2 linked regions of the Crateriforma spongiae genome follow. The main gene of each other region encodes a partner of the protein of the gene in region 2 in a complex. Links are inferred from orthologs where the notes say so. Each region holds a gene or a part of one and is shown on either strand. Other genes may lie near its edges.

Region 1 (5,469 bases), on a different replicon or contig from region 2:
TGGCGATGGTCGTTCCGACCAGCGACACGTCTTTACCGACGACGTGCAAATGTTGACCAGTGTCGAAGTCGGACTTGGTGGCGTCTGGCTGATGTGCCCGCCGCAATTGCTATTCATCCCCGATGCCGAAGGTGATGGCGTGGCCGACGGGCCGGCCGAAGTCATTCTGGATGGATTCGAAGTCGCCAAGCAAAACTATCACAACTTTGCCAACGGCCTGCGATTCGGCCCCGACGGGTGGCTTTACGGACGCTGTGGCGGATCATGCCCGGGACGAATCGGCACCCCAGGCACCCCCGACGAACAACGCGTTGCACTGGAGGGCGGCATTTGGCGGTATCACCCGACGACGTCCGCGGTGGAAGTCATCAATGCGGGAACCACCAATCCCTGGGGGCACGACTGGAACGAAGCGGGTGATCTGTTCTTTACCAACACGGTCATCGGACATCTGTGGCATGGAATCGCGGGTGCTCATTTTCGGCGGCCCTTCACGCTGGATCCGAATCGTCACACGTATCAACTGATCGACTTTCACGCCGACCACTGGCACTTCGACACCGGCGGCACATGGCAGGCATCACGCGACGGTGCGGCCAACGATTTCGGCGGCGGTCACGCCCACTGTGGGGCAATGATTTATCGTGGCGGTAAATGGCCGGACATCTACGACGGCAAACTGTTCACCTTGAATTTGCACGGTCGACGGGCCAACGTGGAACGTTTGGAACGCATCGGCGGGGGCTATGTTGCCCGGCACGAACCGGACTTCATGATCGCCACCGATCCATGGTTTCGTGGCATGGAAATGTCGTACGGTCCCGCTGGCGACGTCTATGTCCTGGACTGGAGTGATACGGGCGAATGCCACGAACACACCGGCGTTCATCGTACCAGCGGACGCATCTACCAGATCCGCTACGAAGGCAGCGGCGCAGGTGCAACATCCAACGCTGTGGCGGGTTCGCCGCACGACCTGCGTGCAAAGTCGGTGGAATCCCTGGTCGCCCTCCATACCAGCGACAACGCTTGGTTCGTTCGACAAGCACGACTGGTGCTGCAATCACGCCAAGCCGCCGGCACGCTGACGGCGGACGACATTCGGAAAATCCGTGCGACTTGCCGGATCGCCGCCGACATCAAACTGCAAGCCCGGTTGGCTCACACGCTGTGGGCGCTCCGTTCACTGAACGATGCCGATTTGGAACGCTTGCTGAAGCATTCCGATGAAACGATGCGTGCGATCGGTGTTCGCGCCATCGCTGATTCCTGGCCCATCGACGACGTCATGGGCCCGTGGCATGCATCGCTAAAGGAAACGGACAAAGGATTCTCCGGTGCATCGGCTTGGCTGAACCGGATGGTTGAACTGGCAGAAACAGAAGATTCCGCTTTGGTGCGACTGAGCCTCGCATCGACACTTCAGCGGTTGCCCGTCAACCTGCGGACGAAGCTGGCGTCCCCCCTGACCCGGCGAATCCAGGACGAAGGCGACCACAATATCCCGCCGTTGATTTGGTACGGACTGATGCCGGTGGCGGAACAATCGCCGGACCAGTTGGCATCCCTGTGCGTGGATAGCCGACTGTCGACAGTTCGTCGGAACGTGACGCGTCGTTTGGCCGAAGACATTGCGTCGTCTCCGGAACCGTTGACGCAAATTTTGCGTGGCGTCGCCGCTTCGGACGATGCCGATGCAATGGCCGATGTCATCACCGGTTTGTCCGCTGCGGTTCGTGGTGTCCGTCGGGTGGACCGTCCCCTGGGTTGGGATGCCTTCGCAGCGGCAGCCAAACAGAACGGCTTGTCACGTCAGATTCAAAACCTGGACGTGGTCTTTGGCAGCGGGCAGGCATTGGAAGCCATCACCGAACTGGCACTTGATGGATCGGCGGATCCCGCCCAACGTTTGGCAGCCGTTCAAACGCTGATCGACAGCCGTCCGGATAATCTGTTCGAAGTCTGTCAAAAACTACTTCGCGATCCACGAACGAACGTGGTCGCGGCCAAAGGTTTGTCGACGTTCGACAACCCCGAGGTCGCCCGGATGATCTTGGCACAGTACAACCGGTTTCGCGCGCCCCGCAGGCCGGAAGTGGTCTCGCTGTTGGTCAGCCGCGTTTCCTTTGCCGACCAATTGATCGATGCTTTGGAAAGCAACAAGATCCCACGTACGGACGTCACCGCGTCGCAGGTCCGGCAAATCCACAGTTTGGCGGATGCATCCCTGTCGAATCGCATTGACCGCGTCTGGGGCAAGGTTCGAGTCAGCCCGATTGAAAAACGACGCCAAATCGAAGCGTTGAAATCGGACTTTGCGACCGGCGTCTTGAAAACCGCCGACGCGCGACGCGGCCGATTCCTGTTTGAAAAAAACTGTGGGACCTGTCACCGTCTGTACGGATCGGGCGGCAATGTCGGCCCCGACTTGACCGGCGCGAACCGATCCAACTGGGATTACATCTTGGAAAATGTGATCGATCCCAGTGCCGTCGTGGACAAGGACTATCGCATGACCGTGGTTTTGCTTGCCGACGGCCGGGTCGTCAACGGCTTGGTGTTGGATGAAAACGACCGCACCTGGACGATCCAGACCGCAACCGACAAGATCACGGTGGCTGCGGATGAAATCGAAGAAGCCCAAAAGACTGAAAAGTCTGCGATGCCCGACGGTTTGATCGATGCGATGTCCGATCAAGACCGCCATGACCTTTTCGCGTACCTGACAGGCCCGACTCAAGTCCCTTTGCCGGAACAACCATGATCACGATCGTCGATTACCAGATGGGCAATCTGCGGAGCGTCCAGAAAGCAATCCAGCGCGTCGGCGGCCAAGCCGAAATCACATCCGACCCACAGACGATCGCCGGAGCCCAGAAACTGATCCTGCCAGGGGTCGGTGCCTTCGGCGATGCCATGGACGAAATTCATCGTCGCGACTTGGCCGCACCGATTCGCGATTTTGTCGCGTCAGGTCGCCCGTTTTTGGGGATCTGTCTGGGATTGCAGCTGTTGTTTGACCGCAGCACCGAACACGGCGAACACGAAGGCCTGGGGATCATCGGCGGCGAAGTCGTTCGGTTTGAATTGGACGATCGCTTCAAGGTTCCCCACATGGGATGGAACCAAGTCCAACGAAAACACGATGCCCCGATTTTGAAGGATATCGCCGACGGCACGCACTTTTACTTTGTCCACAGCTATTTCGTTCGCCCCGACGATCCTGAGGTCGTCGCTTTAACGTCCGACTACGGCGGGCCGTTCTGTGCGATGGTGTGGAAAGACAATGTTTACGCGTGCCAGTTTCATCCGGAAAAAAGCCAAGCGGATGGACTGAAACTGTTGTCCGGTTTTAATGAGTTGCCCGTTGCAGGCACGGTCGCGTCATGACCCAACCTGCCGACGCAACCACTGGCCCGAACGATGCACTACCGCAGGATGTCCGACTGTGCATCGGCAACTTCGCGGTCCACTTCCATTGGCAGATGGACCGGTTTTGCCACGACGTAGCCTTCGGCGATCACCCCTTGCTGAAATCCGTCGAAGGAACGGGCGAAGATGTCTGGCCTGCTTCGGCCCCTCTGCAACAAATTTCCGTCGAATCGATCGGTGATCGTTGCGTTGCCTTGGGCGTCGGCGCCAGCGGGACCAGCCACTTCAGCGTCAGTGTCGAACCGGAATCCTTTACCGACAATGATTGTACGATTCGATTCGAATGGGCGTGCCGCAGCAAGGCCCCCTCAACGGATCCACGGTCGACGTATCAATGGCCCGCCGAACATCGATCACTGATCGACATCGCCCCCGAATCTTCGACCCGGCCAGACACCGACGGTGCATCCATCTGTCTGCGCCCGACCTCGGAATCAGGCCCCACGTACGTTTGGGCCTATCGGGTGACCGTCCGCCGCCCGGTGGGTGAATAACCCGCACGATTGCTACCCCAGGAATCGACCTGCGGCCAAGAGAGATGGAAATCATTGAATCGACTTGCCCCGGCGACTAGCTTTGCCGGCAAGGCCCCCGGGGCCGGTCCACCCGCCTTGTGTTTTGGGGTCCAGGTTCGATGTCACTACTTTCCGCCGCCCAGACAAGCCGATGCCGATCGTTGGCACCCAAAGCGTTTCGCACTCTTGAACTGACCGGCGGCGCCGTGCTGGCCCTTGTGTCGTGCTTTTTCGCCGGCCATGTCGTCGGGCAAACGCCAACGGAAAGCAGTGTTAACGCAAGTGCGGCGTCAGAATCGGGCACAACATCACCGATCATTCAGGTCGACGCCCAAACGTCGCTCATTCAAAACACGACGCTGGCGTCACCGATCAGCGGGATCATCAAAAGCATTCATGTCCGCGAGGGCGATTCCATCGAACCTGCAACGCAGTTGGTTCAATTCGCCGACGAAGAAATCAACGCGGAACTTCAAGCCGCCAAAGCCGCCTACGAAGCCGCCGTCATCGAAAGCCGCAACGATGTCGACGCTCGGTACGCCCAACGGTCGCTGGACGTTCACCAACAAGAATTGCAAAAATCACAACAGGCCAACCAGCGTTTCGCCGGAGCGATCAGCGGGACGGAAATTGAACGACTGCAATTGGTCGTCGACCAATCCACATTGGCGATCGAACAGGCGGATCATCAACGGGAAATCGCCACGGCCAAAGCTAGGGAAAAACTGGCGGCGGTGCGTCTGATCGAAACCCGTTTGACCAAGCACCATTATCAATCACCCATCGGCGGTCGCGTTGCCGAAGTCATGGTCGAACCCGGTCAGTGGGTGGAACAAGGCAAACCGCTCGTTCGAGTCATCGCGTTAAATCCGATTCGTGTGGAGTGCTTTGTCGATGGTCAGCGTTATGGCGATGAATTGCTGGACGCCAAGGTGGAATTTCGCTTGCGTACGACCAGCATGGCAAGCGCGGCGTCCCCGATGACCGCATCGTCCGCCACCGAAACTTGGTCCGGAAACGTGACATTTGTTTCGTCGGAACTGCACCCGGTCACCGGTCAAACACGTCTTTGGGCACGAATCGACAACCCCGACCGACGGTTGCGTGCCGGCATGAAAGGAACGATGGCGATCGAAAGGGAACCGGTGTCGCGTTGACGCCGGATCGATCAGGGGTGATCTTCCACTACTGATTCTTGGGTACCGCATGGCCCGTAAGCGACGTTGATTCCAAGATCGGCCAACAGGGTTCCGGCCACCGCATTCAATTGAATCAATGACATGGAATACCGGCTTTGGTCTTCGGCCATTTGCTGTTGTGATCGCACCAGTTCCTGTTGAGCATCTAACAAGAATTCGATCTGGATCTTGTCGCTCTCATATAGCGCCAATGATGCGTCGTAGCGATCTTGGGAAGCGTCCAGGATCTCTTTTGACACCGTCAACGCATCATAGGCCGCGTCGACTTCGCTGTACGCATCACTGATCTCGGCACGCAAAGCGGTTTGCTGCTGGTCCAAAAT
Region 2 (5,358 bases):
GCAACGGCCAGCGTCGCGAGCAATTGGAGATCTTACTTCAGCGGATCAGCGAAGGACTGCCGCGATTGTCCGACGCGATTGCCGCACAGTACTTCTTCCACACCGCCACAACCCAAGAACTGACGGGGATTCGCTATCGCGATCGCCCTGATGCGTCAGAGGGAACCACCGAAAGTGGATCCGCCGACGCGTCGGCAACCGATTCACAACCGGACCCGACAACCGATCAGGCGTCACAGTCCCAATCTCAATCCCAGTCATCAACGACACGTGGGACGTCGCAACCATGATGCAGTCATCCGATCCGCCACCAGAAAACCCTGACTCGTCGGCCCAGGCCCCTGTTCCGGATCCTGCCAAACCGGTTCTGCCAGAGAACGTTCCGGCATTGGGCAACGGCCAGGCGACATCCGCGACAACGCCGCCTTTGGCCACACCGCCCGTGGCGGCCGATCCATCGCCTGCCGATCAGACCGACGCCGGGGAAACCTCGGTGCGGTATCGCATTCGTCACCAGACGCGGTACAGCTATGCCGGGCCTGTCGCGGTGTGCCAAAACCAACTTCGGATGCGACCGCGTCCGTTGCCGACAGTCCAAGTGTTGCGCAGCGGCACCACGATTTCGCCAAACCCAGATTCCCAGGAAACGCATATCGATTACTTCGGCAACGAAGTCGAAACGTTTTCGATCGAAGCATTGCATGACGTCTTGGTGGTCGACGTGGACAGCGAAGTCCAAGTGACCAGTCTGGTTTGGAACGATCAAGCGCGCGGCATTCGGTGGAAACAAGTCTGTGACGACTTGGCCACACCAATCGATCTGGCCCTCTTTGACGTCGCGGAGTTTCGTTTCGCATCACCCGTGATTCCGATCGGTGCACGGTACCGCCAGTACGCCCAGCCGTCATTTGATGCGCACGAATCGTTGTACGACGCGGTGGAAGATCTGACGCGTCGCATTCACGCCGATTTCCGGTACGACACCACGGCAACCAACGTGGACACGCCGGTCCACCAGTCATTTGATTTGAAGGCGGGTGTCTGCCAAGACTTCGCCCAAGTCCAAATCGCATGCTTGCGATCGATGGGGCTGGCGGCACGATACGTCAGCGGTTACCTGCGGACGCTGCCACCACCGGGGAAAGAAAAACTGGTCGGTGCCGATGAATCGCATGCTTGGCTCAGTGTCTTCATGGGCCTGGATCATGGTTGGTTGGATTTGGATCCGACCAACGGATGCATCGCGGGTCGTGACCATATACCGATTTGTCTGGGGCGAGACTACCGCGACGTCAGCCCCATGCGTGGCGTCGCGATCGGCGGCGGAACCGCCGATTTATATGTCAGCGTGGATGTCGCAGTAGTCTAACACGTAACCGACACCATCGATGATGATGTTGAAAGATTGGTTGCCCCGGCACGTTCCGCAAATCCGCCGGATCGATTCAGTCGACTCGGTGGGTGGCGGTTGCATCAGCGACGCCGTCTGTGTCCGAGGCATTAGCGATCAAGACAAACCGGAAACCTGGTTCGTCAAAACCAACACGGTCGACTTCGCGGAGAACTTTGCCTGCGAATTGGACGGTTTGAACGCGCTACGATCGACGGGTGTGATCCACATCCCGGAACCAATCGCGACCGGTATCGATGCATCCCACAGCTTTCTGGTCACCCGTTGGATCCCATCAGAACCTCCGACGGCCGATTTCTTTTCCGGGTTTGGCCGTCGCCTGGCCGAACATCACGTCGCATCGGAGATGACCGATGACCGGCACGGTTGGCACCGGGACAATTTCTTGGGTGCCACGGTCCAGCCGAACCAACCGTGCGAAAGCTGGGTGGCCTTTGTCGCCCAACAACGCATCGGGCACCAATTAAGTCTTGCGATCGAAAACGGATGGTCAGATTCGCGACTGATATCGGACGTCCAAAAAATCATTGACCACATGGATGATTTGTTATCCGGACGTCATTCGACCGTCAGTCTGTTGCACGGCGATTTGTGGAGCGGCAATTACTTGTGCACCGACGGCGGGCGGGTCGCGCTGATCGACCCCGCGGTGTACCGCGGGTGTGCCGAAGCGGAGTTTGGGATGATCCAACTGTTCGGATCATGTCCACCCGAGTTTTATGATGCTTATCAAGACGTTCGCCCCTTGGCCGACGGATGGCGGCGCCGCGTTCAGGTGTATGTGCTTTATCATCTGCTGAACCATTTGAATTTGTTCGGCGGTGGATACCTTTCCCAGTGCCAGCGGACGGCAGCGATGGTGCTGCGAGGTCGATAGCCCGGCGATTTCCCGTTCGGGGGCCACGCATCGGCACCGAATCGCGGGATCTGGGATCCGACCGATTTTCGCGGTACGTTGTCCGAACCTGCGGGCCGACTTTTGATTCAGATCCACTGGGATCAATTTGGATCCACCGGCCCGTTGATGTTTCCGAATTTCGTTTTTTGATTCCAGCGCCGCTGCCGATTACGACCCTGCCATGCTTGCCGCCCGAGTGATCCCTTGCTTAGACGTCCACGGAGGCCGCGTCGTCAAAGGCACCAACTTTGTCAATCTGCGTGACGCCGGTGATCCGGTCGAAGTCGCCCAGCGATATGAGGCTGAGGGTGCCGATGAACTGGTCTATCTGGACATCACCGCCAGCCACGAAGAACGGGACATCATCCTGGACGTGGTTCGAAGGACTGCCGAACAGGTCTTCATGCCGCTGACCGTCGGCGGTGGCGTCCGAACCATCGACGACGTTCGCAGTCTGTTGTCAGCGGGGTGCGACAAGGTCTCAATCAATTCCGCTGCATGCAAAGACCCGGACTTCGTTCGCAAAGCGGCGGACCGATTCGGCAGCCAGTGCATCGTCGTCAACATTGACCCCAAACGTGTCGACCGCGACGGACAAGAGTTTTGGGAAGTGCACATCAACGGCGGCCGAACACCGACCGGGTTGGAAGCGGTGGCTTGGGCGAAGGAAGTCGAATCGTTGGGTGCCGGCGAAATCGTGCTGACCAGCATGGATGCCGACGGCACTTGTGACGGGTACGACTTGCCCATCACTTCGGCCGTCAGCGAAGCCGTGCACATCCCAGTGGTGGCCAGCGGCGGGGCGGGGAACCCGAGCCATCTGGCCGATGCGATCTTGAAAGGAAAAGCCGACGCGGCGCTGGCCGCCAGCATCTTTCATTTTGGCCAATTCACGATCGAAGAAACCAAACGCGTCATGCGTGACGCCGGGGTTCCCGTTCGCCTCTGATACTTTGCCCGAACAAAACCCCACGGTCGTCGGTCATTCCCACTTGTCCGTCTCTCTCCAGCCGTCGTCGAACCGATCGGTGCACCCCACGATCCCCCATGTCTGACAACCCGGATTCGACTTTGAAAGCGTACCAACCAAGGTTCCGGCAGATCGACACGGGCGGTTCGGATCCCACGGTCGATTGCGTTTGGTTTCATCATGCCGGTGGTGGATCCAATACGCTGGCCCATCGCGTTCGCCAGTCGGTCGATAGGATCGAGGCGGCGGGTTTGCCCGATATCCGACTGCTGACGCCGGTCACACCGCTGCGTGAAGACGCGATCGACGAACGCTTTGATGGTGAACTTCACACCCTGGCCGATCAGTACGCGGCGATCCTTCAGCAGGACTTTGGAATTGGTCAGCTTCCCTTCGTCGTACTAGGCCACAGCTTTGGGTCGGTGTTGGCCTACGAAGTCACACGACGATTGATCGACGGGGGCCATTCGCCGGCGCGGCTGGTCGTGATGTCGTTTCCGGCCCCCGATCGATTGACGCACCAAACCGAGTTGCACACGTTGGATGACCGATCGTTGATGCAACAAGTGGACGAGCTGTTCGGTGGCGTACCGCCGGAGATTTTGGACAACGACGAAACGTGGTCGCATTTCGTGCCAGGGTTGCGAAGCGATCTAGGGTTGCTGGAACGCTATCGACCAGACTTGGACGCGGCCGCATTGCCCGTTCCGGTCACGGCGATGGTCGGTACCGATGACCGAGCGGTCAGTCTGGCGGATGTCCAACGGTGGGACTTGTTCACCGAGCCCCCGGTGCGGCTGCAGACTTTGCCGGGTGACCACTTTTTCCCGTTGCAGCGGATCGCGGAAGTCTTCACCGCGGCCGCCTGGGATTTGCCCGAACCGCGTTGAATTTCGCTGCCCCGATCCACCGGACAGCTTGCCGATTCCCGCGCCTTCGGTCACAGTGGGCGGCGCGCCGCAAACGTTTTGGCCGTTTTTGTTTACCCCAACACCGCAGTATGAATCCAGTGTCGGACGTCGTCCCCATTCAAAGTGCCTTGATCAGTGTCAGCGACAAAATGGGGTTGGCTGATCTGGCGACCGGGCTGCAACGGGCCGGTGTAACGATTTACAGCACCGGCGGCACACGGCGTCACTTGGAAGAGTGCGGTGTGGAGGTCTTGGACGTCGCCGAATACACCGGTTTTCCCGAGATGTTGGACGGCCGCGTCAAAACGCTGCACCCCAAGATTTTCGGCGGCATCTTGGCGATTCGCGACAACGATGAACACGTCGATGCGATCCAGGAACATGACATCGAGCCGATCGATTTGGTCGTCGTCAACCTTTATCCCTTCGAGGCGACCGCATCGCGCGTCGGTGCGACCCGCGAAGAATGCATCGAACAAATCGACATCGGCGGTCCCAGCTTGGTGCGGGCGGCGGCCAAGAATCATCGCGACGTTGCGGTGGCCACCAGCAGTGAACAGTACGGCGACATCCTGGACCAACTGCAAGAACACGGCGGAACGACCGTCGATTTGCGAAAGCAGCTTGCCGCCGAGGCTTTTGATCACACCGCGACCTATGATCGCGCGATCGCCGATTACATGCTGGGCGAATCGATCAGCGGTGATTTCCCGGCATCGATGCACCTGACCCTGCGACGCAAATCACAGTTGCGATACGGGGAAAACCCACACCAACGTGCGGCGCTTTACTTGGACCCGTCGGTCCGTTCGGCCAACCTGGTCGCAGCGCGTCAAATCAGCGGCAAAGAACTTTCGTACAACAACCTGTTGGATCTGGATTCGGCCCTGGAGATCGTTCGCGGTTTCGCCCAACCAGCCGTTTCGGTGATCAAGCACAATAATCCTTGCGGTGCGGCAACGGACGCGAAACTCGCCAATGCCTGTCAAAAGGCTTTGGACGGTGATCCGCTTTCGGCCTTCGGCAGCGTGCTGGGTTTCAACCGCACCGTCGACGTGGAAACCGCTGAACTGCTTTGCCAACCGGGGCTGTTCATCGAAGCGATCGTCGCGCCCGATTTCCAGGCCGGCGCGGTCGGCTTGCTGACGTCCAAACCGCGCTGGAAAGA

The links.
Region 1: the proteins of hisF (region 2) and hisH are in contact, whole or in part, in a crystal structure (PDB 6RU0), measured with the Thermotoga maritima proteins. The link is inferred for Crateriforma spongiae from one-to-one orthologs. Residues at the interface, in WP_004080486.1 of Thermotoga maritima: Met1, Leu2, Ala3, Arg5, Ser40, Glu41, Asp45, Glu46, Ala70, Glu71, Ile73, Asp74, Ile75, Pro76, Phe77, Asp98, Lys99, Ser122, Gln123, Glu161, Thr195, Leu196, Asn247, Arg249, Glu251; in WP_004080484.1 of Thermotoga maritima: Asn15, Arg18, Arg22, Arg117, Leu118, Pro119, His120, Met121, Gly122, Trp123, Asn124, Asn134, Gly135, Tyr136, Tyr138, Val140, Tyr158, Glu180, Lys181, Ser182, Ser183, Lys184, Ile185.

What each region holds. Positions count from the first base shown.
Region 1 is NZ_JAAXMS010000007.1:215,545-221,013, reverse strand. Bases 1,576-4,575 are described here. They hold hisH (imidazole glycerol phosphate synthase subunit HisH), read left to right. Parts: upstream 1,576-2,760; coding sequence 2,761-3,390; downstream 3,391-4,575. Other genes in these bases: HFP54_RS19120 (efflux RND transporter periplasmic adaptor subunit), read left to right, coding at 4,067-4,575; HFP54_RS19125 (hypothetical protein), read left to right, coding at 3,387-3,926; HFP54_RS19135 (PVC-type heme-binding CxxCH protein), read left to right, coding at 1,576-2,764. In the rest of the region: more of HFP54_RS19135, read left to right, coding at 1-1,575; more of HFP54_RS19120, read left to right, coding at 4,576-5,104; HFP54_RS19115 (TolC family protein), read right to left, coding at 5,116-5,469. UniProt on the Escherichia coli protein: IGPS catalyzes the conversion of PRFAR and glutamine to IGP, AICAR and glutamate. The HisH subunit catalyzes the hydrolysis of glutamine to glutamate and ammonia as part of the synthesis of IGP and AICAR.
Region 2 is NZ_JAAXMS010000008.1:112,489-117,846, forward strand. Bases 1,486-4,374 are described here. They hold hisF (imidazole glycerol phosphate synthase subunit HisF), read left to right. Parts: upstream 1,486-2,490; coding sequence 2,491-3,258; downstream 3,259-4,374. Other genes in these bases: HFP54_RS20275 (fructosamine kinase family protein), read left to right, coding at 1,486-2,288; HFP54_RS20285 (thioesterase II family protein), read left to right, coding at 3,357-4,169; purH (bifunctional phosphoribosylaminoimidazolecarboxamide formyltransferase/IMP cyclohydrolase), read left to right, coding at 4,280-4,374. Outside these bases: HFP54_RS20265 (circularly permuted type 2 ATP-grasp protein), read left to right, coding at 1-290; HFP54_RS20270 (transglutaminase family protein), read left to right, coding at 287-1,369; more of HFP54_RS20275, read left to right, coding at 1,389-1,485; more of purH, read left to right, coding at 4,375-5,358.